3 regions of the Bradyrhizobium amphicarpaeae genome follow, and region 1 is predicted to be linked to each of the others. Evidence: predicted binding sites of a transcription regulator. Region 1 holds the regulator's gene; each other region holds the start of a gene.
The links. Region 1 encodes LexA, which represses DNA repair genes until DNA is damaged. Its sites were predicted from a motif close to TGTTCNNNNTGTGTTCNG; they were not measured.
Positions count from the first base shown of each region.

Region 1 (3,275 bases):
CGCGCCGTTGATCGCAGCGAGCTTGGGGATCATCGTGATGGGCCTGTTGCGCACGCCTTTGCGCTGGGGCGGCGCCATGGTGCTGCTGGCCTCTATCGCCTGGGGCCTTTCGGTGCGGCAGCCCGATATCCTGATTGCCGGGGATGGCGCGAGCGTCGCGGTGCGGGGTGGGGACGGGCGCTTGCACCTGATCAGGACGGGCAAGGACAATTTCCTGCTGAAGGAGTGGCTGTCTGCCGACGCCGATCCGCGCGATGCCGGCAGTGGTGCACTGGCGAGCGGCATATCGTGCGACGAATCCGGCTGCGTGACGCCGCTCGCCGACGGGCGGCTGGTCGCGCTGGCCTCGCGCATCGAGGCGCTGGCGGATGATTGCAACCGGGCCGCACTGGTGGTGACGTCTCGGCCGGCGCCGCCCGATTGTGCGGCGATGGTGGTGGATCGGCAGCGGCTCGCTCGCCAGGGTGCGCTGGCCCTGACGCCACGCGGCGACGGCTTTTCCGTTCAGCCGGTGAGGGCGAGTGGCACAAGCCGCCCCTGGTCGCCGGCAGCTGCCGGCGAGGGTGAATTCGAAGGAGCTCTCGTGCCGAGGGCGGCGGCTCCGCGCAGCAAGGATGCGACCCCGGCGGAGGCCGATCTTCAGGCGGAGGACTGAAGCCCTCGTCAGCCGATCGGCAGTCGCGGAGCCGTCGGGCGACTGTCGGCGATGATCTCACGCTTGCGCTCGCTGACCGGCTGGGTCACCGGCAGCTGCAGGACGGTTGCGCGCTGGCCTTCGACGAGCTGCGTCACCAGCACGGATTTGCCGTCCGGGAATTCGATCGCGTCGTGATGGCGATCGGGAATGTGCGGATCGATCTTGCCGAACTTGCCGACGCGGGAGTTGACGGTACGCGTCCAGATCCAGCGGTTGTCGTAACGGACGTTGTCGGCGAAGGCGAGTTCCGTTCCCGGCAACAGGCAGACCGCGACGGAGAGATCGGCTTCGGAGGCAAAGCCGCGCGTCGAGGTGCCGCGGAACGTTGTCGTGACGATCGTCTCGCCGACTTCTGCGGGGCGCGTCGCGACGGCATGCAGGCTGTAGTCACACATCGGGTGCTCCTCAATGCAGAGATAGCGACCCGCACCTCTTTTGGAGGCGCAGGCCCCTGTCAGAGTGGAAGCGCGTGACGGTCTGCCTGGTTGTAGGCAAATCTGCGGCTCGGATCGGCGAGCCGAGATCACATTATCTTTCCCGAATCCAATAGGAACAAAGTTCGCTCACCTACATTCGGCAGGCGCGTGTCGGTGCCCGCAGGCCCAGAATGCAGATTGACCGCGTCGTGGGGAAAGAGGAGCAATGCTTGTTGCGCACCCGGCCGACGATGCCGCTGCGGAGAAGGGGCCGGATAGTCTGTGCAATACCAGAAAGACTATCCAGCCGGCGCGGACCATCGTCCGCTCCAATCTCTGATCGGCGATGCCGACCGCAGCCGCGCGCGCGAGGCGCACAAGACTTCTTGATCGAGACCGTCCGGACTCAGTACTTGCGGTACAGCCCGATCAGCTTGCCCTGAATCTTCACGCGGTTCGGCGGCAGGATGCGCACCTCATACGCGGCATTGGCAGGCTCCAGCGCGATCGACGCGCCACGGCGGCGGAATCGCTTGAGCGTGGCTTCCTCGTCGTCGATCAACGCCACGACGATGTCGCCGGTATCGGCGCTCTCGTTGCGCTGGATCAGCGCCATGTCGCCGTCGAGGATGCCGGCCTCGACCATGGAATCGCCGCGCACTTCGAGCGCGTAATGCTCGCCGGAGCCGAGCATGTCGGGCGGCACGCTGATGGTGTGGCTGCGGGTCTGCAACGCCTCGATCGGGGTGCCGGCCGCAATGCGGCCCATCACGGGCACGGCAACGGGCCGCTCGCCCTCGTCTGCGGACGGGCTGGAGCTCGCGCGGATCTTGCCGAGATTGCCCTCGATGACGCTTGGCGTGAAGCCGCGTCGGCTGCCGGCGGCGGCCTGGAGCTCCGGCAACTTGATCACTTCGATGGCCCGGGCGCGGTTGGGCAGGCGGCGGATGAAGCCGCGCTCCTCGAGTGCGGTGATCAGGCGGTGGATGCCCGATTTCGAGCGCAGGTCGAGCGCATCCTTCATCTCGTCGAAGGACGGCGGCACGCCGCTTTCCTTCAAGCGTTCGCTGATGAACCGCAGAAGCTCGTATTGTTTGCGCGTTAACATCTCGACCAAAGTCCCCCGGTTGATGTCGTTCGATTCCGAGACGATGAATTCAGCGATAAGCCGCTACATCCTCGAAACAAATCATGAACGGACACTATATGTTCGATACATGTTCCGCAACTGCTTAATTTTGCGTGAACAGAACGAGACACGCGGAATGCGTGTGGCCGCGCAGGTCAGACGGGGAGCCGCAGCACCTCGCAGGGGCTGCCGGCCTCGGCCTTCGGCGCAAACGGTGCGCGCACGAGAAGTACCTGTGCTGCAGCAAGATTCGCAAGCAGAGAGGAGTCTTGATGGCTGACGGGAAGAGCGACGAGCGTGCCGTCGTCGCGCAGCTCCAGGCGCGCGCGCAGATAGTCCTCGCGCTGGTCGTTGGCACCGAGATCGCGACCCAGCACGGCGCGCTCGCGATGATGATGAATCACCGAACGGCCCGACAGCGCCCGAATCAGCGGCACCATGAACAGAAAGGCGCACACGTAAGACGACACGGGATTGCCGGGCAGGCCGATCACGCCCATCGCCCCCAACCGTCCGTGCATCATCGGCTTGCCGGGCCGCATCGCGATCTTCCAGAACGCCATCGCGATGCCTTCGTCCCGCAGGGCCTGCTGGACCAGGTCGTGGTCACCGACCGATGCGCCTCCGGTCGTGATCAGGATGTCGGCGCCGCTTTCGCGCGCGCGGCGGATGCCGGCGGTGGTGGCCTCCAGCGTATCGGCGGCAACACCGAGGTCGATGGTCTCGGCACCCTCGCTGCGGGCGAGCGCGTGGAGGGCATAGCCGTTGGAATAGACGATCTGGCCGTGCCCGGGTGTGGCGCCCGGCATCACCAGTTCGTCGCCGGTGGCGAGGATCGCGACCTTCGGGCGTCGGCAGGCGGCGAGATACGGGTGATTCATGCCGGCCGCGAGGGCGAGATCGCGCTCAGTCAGACGGGTCCCCTTGCGCAAGAGGACGTCACCCTCGCGGAAATCCACGCCAGCGGGGCGGATGTGCCGACCCACGATCGCAGCTTCCTTGATCGTGACGCTCTTGCCGTCCGCAATGGTGT
Region 1 is NZ_CP029426.2:3,937,561-3,940,835, reverse strand. Features, by position in the region: gene CIT40_RS18315 (ComEC/Rec2 family competence protein) at 1-655, shown strand, start outside; gene CIT40_RS18310 (hypothetical protein) at 664-1,092, opposite strand; gene lexA (transcriptional repressor LexA) at 1,520-2,221, opposite strand; gene CIT40_RS18300 (molybdopterin molybdotransferase MoeA) at 2,398-3,275, opposite strand, start outside.

Region 2 (3,275 bases), 850 kb from region 1:
CTGCGGAAGCAGGCGCAAGTCCGCGTCGAGGAGGTCGAACCAGGCCTGCGGCGTCGGCGCGCGATAGGCCTGCCACGCACGACGAGCAAGCTCCAGATGATCCTGCATGGGCTTGATGGCCGGTGGGTCCAGCTTCGCAAGCTGCTCTGGCTTGACCTCACCCACGGCAAAGTCCAGGTCACGTATCGAGAGCCTGGAAACTGCCGCTTCCTCGCTGCCGCAATGATCAAGCAGCCAGAGCAGAAGTAACTGCGCATTCGGCTCTGGTCCCATCCACAGTTCGGCCGTGTCCCATTCTGACAGCAGGTCGATCAGACCGCGCCCCTTCAACCCAGCCCCTTCCAGGCGCCAGGCCGGCGTGTCGTCCAGCCAGTTCTGACCGAGTTGCTGCGTCGTCCGTGGGGAGAAGAATGCCTGGCACTCCGCCGCGGACGGCAACGGTCCCTCGACTAGCCGACGTTCGATCGCAATGACGAGATCGCCAAGGCCGGCCCCTCGTATCCCGCCGGCGGCGGATGAATCCGATGTCATGATGAGCCGCGTCACGCCGGCGTCCAGACGGAGAGTTTTTCCGCCTTCGGAAGCGGCCTCCACTCCAATTGGAAATGCAACGGTATGACGATCTCGGCCCACCCCGATCGAGCAAGATCACGGCCGCCACCCCAGCCAGCCAAGATCAGACGCTTCATCGTCCCACCTCACTGTCACGACAGCCCAAAACGAAGCAGGCACCGAAGACGTCGGCAACTCAACGTCCTCAGCGCCCGCTCCTCGCGAAAATTGTTCGCGTTAGGGATTACTCCTCCGCCGGCTCTTCGCCGTCGGCGTCGCGCTCCGGCGTGCCGGCGAGGATCTGCTCGGCGATCAGGCCGGAATTCTGACGGATCGAGGTCTCGATCTTGGCGGTGATGTCGGGGTTGGCCTTCAGGAACGCTTTCGAGTTCTCGCGACCCTGGCCGAGGCGCTGGCTGTCATAGGAGAACCAGGCGCCGGACTTCTCGACGATGCCGGCCTTGACGCCGAGATCGAGGATCTCGCCCATCTTGGAAACGCCCTCGCCGTACATGATGTCGAACTCGACCTGCTTGAAGGGCGGCGCCAGCTTGTTCTTGACGACCTTGACGCGGGTGGTGTTGCCGACCACTTCGTCGCGCTCCTTGATCGCGCCGATGCGGCGGATGTCGAGGCGGACCGAGGCGTAGAACTTCAGGGCGTTGCCGCCGGTGGTGGTTTCCGGCGAGCCGTACATCACACCGATCTTCATGCGGATCTGGTTGATGAAGATCACCATGGTGTTGGACTTGTTGATCGAGGCCGTCAGCTTGCGCAGCGCCTGGCTCATCAGACGCGCTTGAAGTCCCGGCAGCGCATCGCCCATCTCGCCCTCGAGCTCGGCCTTCGGCACCAGCGCCGCGACCGAATCGACCACCAGAACATCGACCGCACCGGAGCGCACCAGCGTGTCGCAGATCTCCAGTGCCTGCTCGCCGGTGTCCGGCTGCGAGATCAGGAGCTCGTCGATGTTGACGCCCAACTTGCGGGCATAGACCGGGTCGAGCGCGTGTTCAGCGTCGATGAAGGCGCAGATCCCGCCCTTCTTCTGCGCTTCCGCAACCGTATGCAGCGCCAGCGTGGTCTTGCCCGAGGATTCCGGCCCGTAGATTTCCACGACGCGCCCCTTGGGCAGGCCACCGATGCCGAGCGCGATGTCGAGCCCGAGCGAACCCGACGACACCGCCTCGACGTCCATCGACCGGTCGTTCTTGCCGAGCTTCATCACCGAGCCCTTGCCGAACTGACGCTCGATCTGGGAGAGCGCGGCGGCGAGAGCTTTACTCTTGTCCATGGAAGATCCTTCGACGATACGCAGGGCAGTGGCGGACATTGGTCGTGCTCCTTATGGCGAGGATTCGGGTGCGGGACAAACGATTGGCGAGGCGGCTCGTCGATAAAAGTATCGTACCCTATTTGTTCTAAGTTCGCAATATGTTCTTTTGCGGATTCCCCAACCCCCCTCCTCAATCCCCTGCTCGCCATCCCCCTGTGCGCACAAGTGCACAGACGCCGGCGCCAATCATGGTCCCTAATGACCCGTCACCGCACGACGCCTGGCCACTATCGGTGATGAGAACGCCGATTGCGCTCCCGCCTTCCTCGCGCGGAAAGGAGCATGCCATGTTCAAGCGACGACGTTTCAAGCAGCAGCTGACCCTTCAGGACCGGCTTTCCGCATGGGGGAAGCAGGTCAAGCAACAGGCCTCCGAGCTTCCGCCCGGGCCCGAGCGGGATGCCCTGCTGAAGAAGGCCCGCCAGGCCGATGTCGCCGATCATCTGCAAGACTGGGCCAAATCCCCCGGACTGCAACCGCCGAAATAGCAGGGCTGCGGCAACGTCCTCCCCGACCGAAGCTGACCTGCATCAACGACGCATGGACCGGCCCCCGTCAGAATTACATAATGCTGCGGCACCGAACCTTTTCGCGGTCTCCGGGCTTCTCTAGGATGAGGCCCGCAACTCTTGCCGCAACTCTCACCGCAACTCTTGGGGATCTCAGGCATGACCGGAAACGAGCGCCAGCAAACGACCAGGCGAAGTCCCCTGCTGCAGGCGGCGCATGAGGAGATGATCAAGTTCGAGCGCCAGGAAAACGAGTTCCGCAGGAAGGACCGCGAAGAGCGCGCCAGCGAGCTCCATCTTCCCTTGAACGACATCAAGATCCACTAGCGTTCGCCGGAGCTGCTTGAGAGGTACCTCAGCACCGTCAAGGCGCTGAGGTACCGCTGGAATGTCCTTGACGCCTACTGTGCATGGGGTTGTTTTGCCGTTTTGAGAATGCGGCATGCTCCGCGCCCCCATCATCGCGGGGCACGGCTGGCCGCCCCCCGCGCCACCCAGTCTAAAGCAGCGCCAGCAGCACGAGGCCGATCACCAGCACGACGAAGCCAGCCGCTGTCGCGGCGGCGAATGACCGCTCTACGTTATCCATGATGCCACCCCTGGTCGGCGTGCCACGTTTCCCCCATGGCTGCGCCGAACGGCGTGGAATCTTGCCGATGGGTGTGTCCGCAGTCGTGCGGACGGATGTCGAAATTGGGACGGGTGCGGGGCCAGTCTGCGGCCCCGGGATGCGGAAATCTGCCGCCTGTCAGGCTGCCGTAAGCGGGGCCGGCTAGGGTGATGCCGCTATGGTGTTGCAGCCCAGCACCTCAGCCTCCAATAACTCTCTGCCCCGTCTGGCACTCGCCAGGCGGGGCCTTTTCATGCCTGCCGGGCGT
Region 2 is NZ_CP029426.2:4,785,927-4,789,201, forward strand. Features, by position in the region: gene CIT40_RS22545 (hypothetical protein) at 1-546, opposite strand, end outside; gene recA (recombinase RecA) at 797-1,885, opposite strand; gene CIT40_RS22555 (hypothetical protein) at 2,176-2,376, shown strand; gene CIT40_RS22560 (hypothetical protein) at 2,557-2,724, shown strand; gene CIT40_RS22565 (DUF2798 domain-containing protein) at 3,207-3,275, opposite strand, start outside.
Region 2: the regulator LexA is predicted to act here: its motif matches at 1,977-1,994, upstream of recA (recombinase RecA).

Region 3 (3,275 bases), 2.1 Mb from region 1:
CTTGATGCGCCCGCCAAAAACCCTCGACCTTTTTGCCGTCGACTTCCTTCGGGCCGGTCCAACCCTTCGGGCTGCGCAGCACGATCATCGGCCAGCGCGGCCGCGCGACGATTTTGCGTCCGTCGCGGGCGTGCTGCTGGATCGAGCGGATGCTGGCGAACGCGACGTCGAGCGCGTCCGCCATGGCCTGGTGCATCAATTTGGGATCGTCGCCCTCGACGAACAGCGGCTCGTGGCCGAGCCCGCGGAACAGATCGCGGATTTCGCCGTCGGGCATCCGTCCGAGCACGGTCGGGTTGGCGATCTTGTAGCCGTTCAGGTGCAGGATCGGCAGCACCGCGCCGTCATGAGCGGGGTTGAGGAACTTGTTGGAATGCCAGGACGCAGCCAGCGGGCCGGTCTCGGCCTCGCCATCGCCGACCACGCAGGCGACGATCAGATCAGGATTGTCCAGCGCCGCGCCATAAGCATGCACCAGCGCGTAGCCGAGTTCGCCGCCCTCGTGGATCGAGCCCGGCGTTTCCGGCGCCGCGTGACTCGGAATGCCGCCGGGGAAGGAGAATTGCCGGAACAGCTTGCGCAATCCGTCCGCGTCGCGCCCGATGTCGGGATAGATCTCGCTGTAACTGCCTTCCAGATAGGTGTTGGCGACCATGCCCGGCCCGCCATGGCCGGGGCCGCAGACATAGAGCACGCTGAGATCGAGCGCGCGGATGACGCGGTTGAGATGGGCGTAGATGAAGTTCAGGCCGGGCGTCGTGCCCCAATGGCCGAGCAGACGCGGCTTGATGTGCTCGGGGCGCAAGGGCTCGCGCAGCAGCGGATTGTCGAGCAAATAGATTTGCCCGACGGAGAGGTAGTTCGCGGCGCGCCAGTAGCGATCGAGGAGGTCGAGGTTGCTGCTTGCCGCGGCCGATTGTTGTTGATTTGTCATATTCATGCTGACCTTCACCCGGCGATCGTCACCAACATTGTTCCGCGACGATCGATCCCTGGCCGGCATCAAACGAGATCATTGCGACGGGCATGTTGCGTGAGGTCAAGCGGCCCCGCCCGAAATTTGGGCGGCTACTGTGCATGGGGTTGTTTTCCCATTTTTCGTTTATGTTCTTGATTTGTTCCGCTGTGGTGCTATCTTGGCTTCATGAGTCCAGCAGCATCCTCTCATGCGCTCAAGCACCCGCCGGTCAAGGCGCCCTCCGAGCCGGCGGGTGTGGACTCTGACTTTCCAGAGCTTGGTGTCGCCATCGACCGCGCGCGCAGGCGAGGGCGGGGTGCGCAGTCCAACACCAGCGGCCGCTATGAGGCCGAGGCCCGAATTGCCTTCGACGATGGCTGGCAGAGCCTCGAAGAGCTGCCGCCGTTCAAGACCAGCGTCGGCGTCGACACCTCGCGCAAGGTGATCACGCGCAACGACAGCCCCGATATCGGCTTCGACCGCTCGATCAATCCCTATCGCGGCTGCGAGCACGGCTGTGTTTATTGTTTTGCGCGGCCGACTCATGCCTATCTCGGCCTCTCTCCGGGGCTCGACTTCGAGTCGAAACTGTTCGTGAAGCCCGAGGCGCCGGCGCAGCTCGAGGCGGAGCTTGCGGCTCCAGGCTACGAGCCGCGGATGATCGCGATCGGCACCAACACCGATCCCTATCAGCCGATCGAGCGCGAGCGGAAGATCATGCGCGGCATCCTCGAAGTGCTGGAGCGCGCCGGCCATCCCGTCGGCATTGTCACCAAATCGGCTCTGGTGGTGCGCGACATCGACATTTTGTCGCGCATGGCCAAGCGCAATCTCGCCAAGGTCGCTATATCAGTGACCTCACTCGATCCGAAACTGGCGCGCACCATGGAGCCGCGTGCGGCGACGCCGTCGAAGCGGCTGGAGGCGCTGAAGCAACTGTCGGAGGCCGGCATTCCCACCACCGTGATGGTTGCGCCCGTGATCCCCGCACTGAACGATTCCGAGATCGAGCGCATTCTCGATGCGGCCGCGCATGCCGGCGTCAAGGAAGCCTCCTATGTCCTGCTGCGGCTGCCGCTGGAGGTGCGCGATCTCTTCCGCGAATGGCTGATGGCGAACTATCCGGACCGCTATCGCCACGTCTTCACCCTGATCCGCGAAATGCGCGGCGGGCGCGATTACGACGCGAAATGGGGCGAGCGGATGAAGGGCACCGGCCCGATGGCCTGGACCATCGGCCGCCGGTTCGAGATCGCCTGCGACAGGCTCGGTCTCAACAAGCGGCGCTCCAAGCTGACCACGGATCATTTCGCCCGGCCGAAGCGGAACGGCGATCAGCTCAGCCTGTTCTGAGCGAGAAAAGAGAAGCGTAGTATGAGTAAGGAAGTTCCGGCTCCAGTGCCCCGGCTGACCGTCATCACGCTGGGCGTGAGCGACATCCGCGCCAGCATTGCGTTTTATGATGCCCTCGGTTTTTCACGCCGGCTGAAAGCGACCGTCGAGGCGGTGGCGTTCTACGACACCGGTGGTCCGGTGCTCGCGCTGTACCCCTGGGATCAGCTCGCGGCCGACGCCAAGCTGCCGGACGATCCAAGGCCTACCGCCTTCCGGGGCATGACACTCGCCTGGAACTGCGCCACGCGTGGAGAGGTGGATGCCGTGCTGGCCTTCGCCCTCAGCAAGGGGGCGAAACTGGTGAAGGCCGCGCACGAGACCGATTACGGCGGTTATTCCGGTTATTTCACGGACCCCGACGGCCATCCCTGGGAGGTCGTCGTTGCACCCGGTATCGAGGTCGGCGACGACCGGCGGGTGCATCTGGCAGAGTAGGGCAGGCTGAATAGCGGGTATTTTGAGCGGTTCCGGGTTGCACCGGCCGGGCCGCTTGCGCACGATCCCGGCCATGATTCGGGACAAGTCCGCCAAGACACCGGCCAAAGACGCGCCAAACAAGGACGCTGCGAAGAAGGCAGCGCCCGCCAAGGCCGGCAAAGCACCTGCGACCAAGGTTTCGGCCGGCAGGAGCGCGGGCAAGAAGGGCATCATCGCGGTCGCTTCCCCAAGCTTTCGCCGCGAGCGCGCGCTGATCAAGCGCGGCGTCTGGCCGGTCGCCGGCTGCGACGAGGCGGGCCGAGGGCCGCTCGCCGGGCCCGTGGTGGCTGCGGCCGTAATTCTCGACCCTGACCGGATCCCGCGCGGCATCGACGATTCCAAGCGCCTGACGGCGGAGGAGCGCGAAAGACTGTTCGACAAAATCTGCGCCACCGCCCAGGTCTCGGTCGCCGTCGCGTCGCCCGCGCGAATCGACCGCGACAAC
Region 3 is NZ_CP029426.2:1,871,315-1,874,589, forward strand. Features, by position in the region: gene CIT40_RS08865 (phosphoketolase family protein) at 1-934, opposite strand, end outside; gene CIT40_RS08870 (PA0069 family radical SAM protein) at 1,145-2,311, shown strand; gene CIT40_RS08875 (VOC family protein) at 2,333-2,788, shown strand; gene CIT40_RS08880 (ribonuclease HII) at 2,862-3,275, shown strand, end outside.
Region 3: the regulator LexA is predicted to act here: its motif matches at 1,106-1,123, upstream of CIT40_RS08870 (PA0069 family radical SAM protein).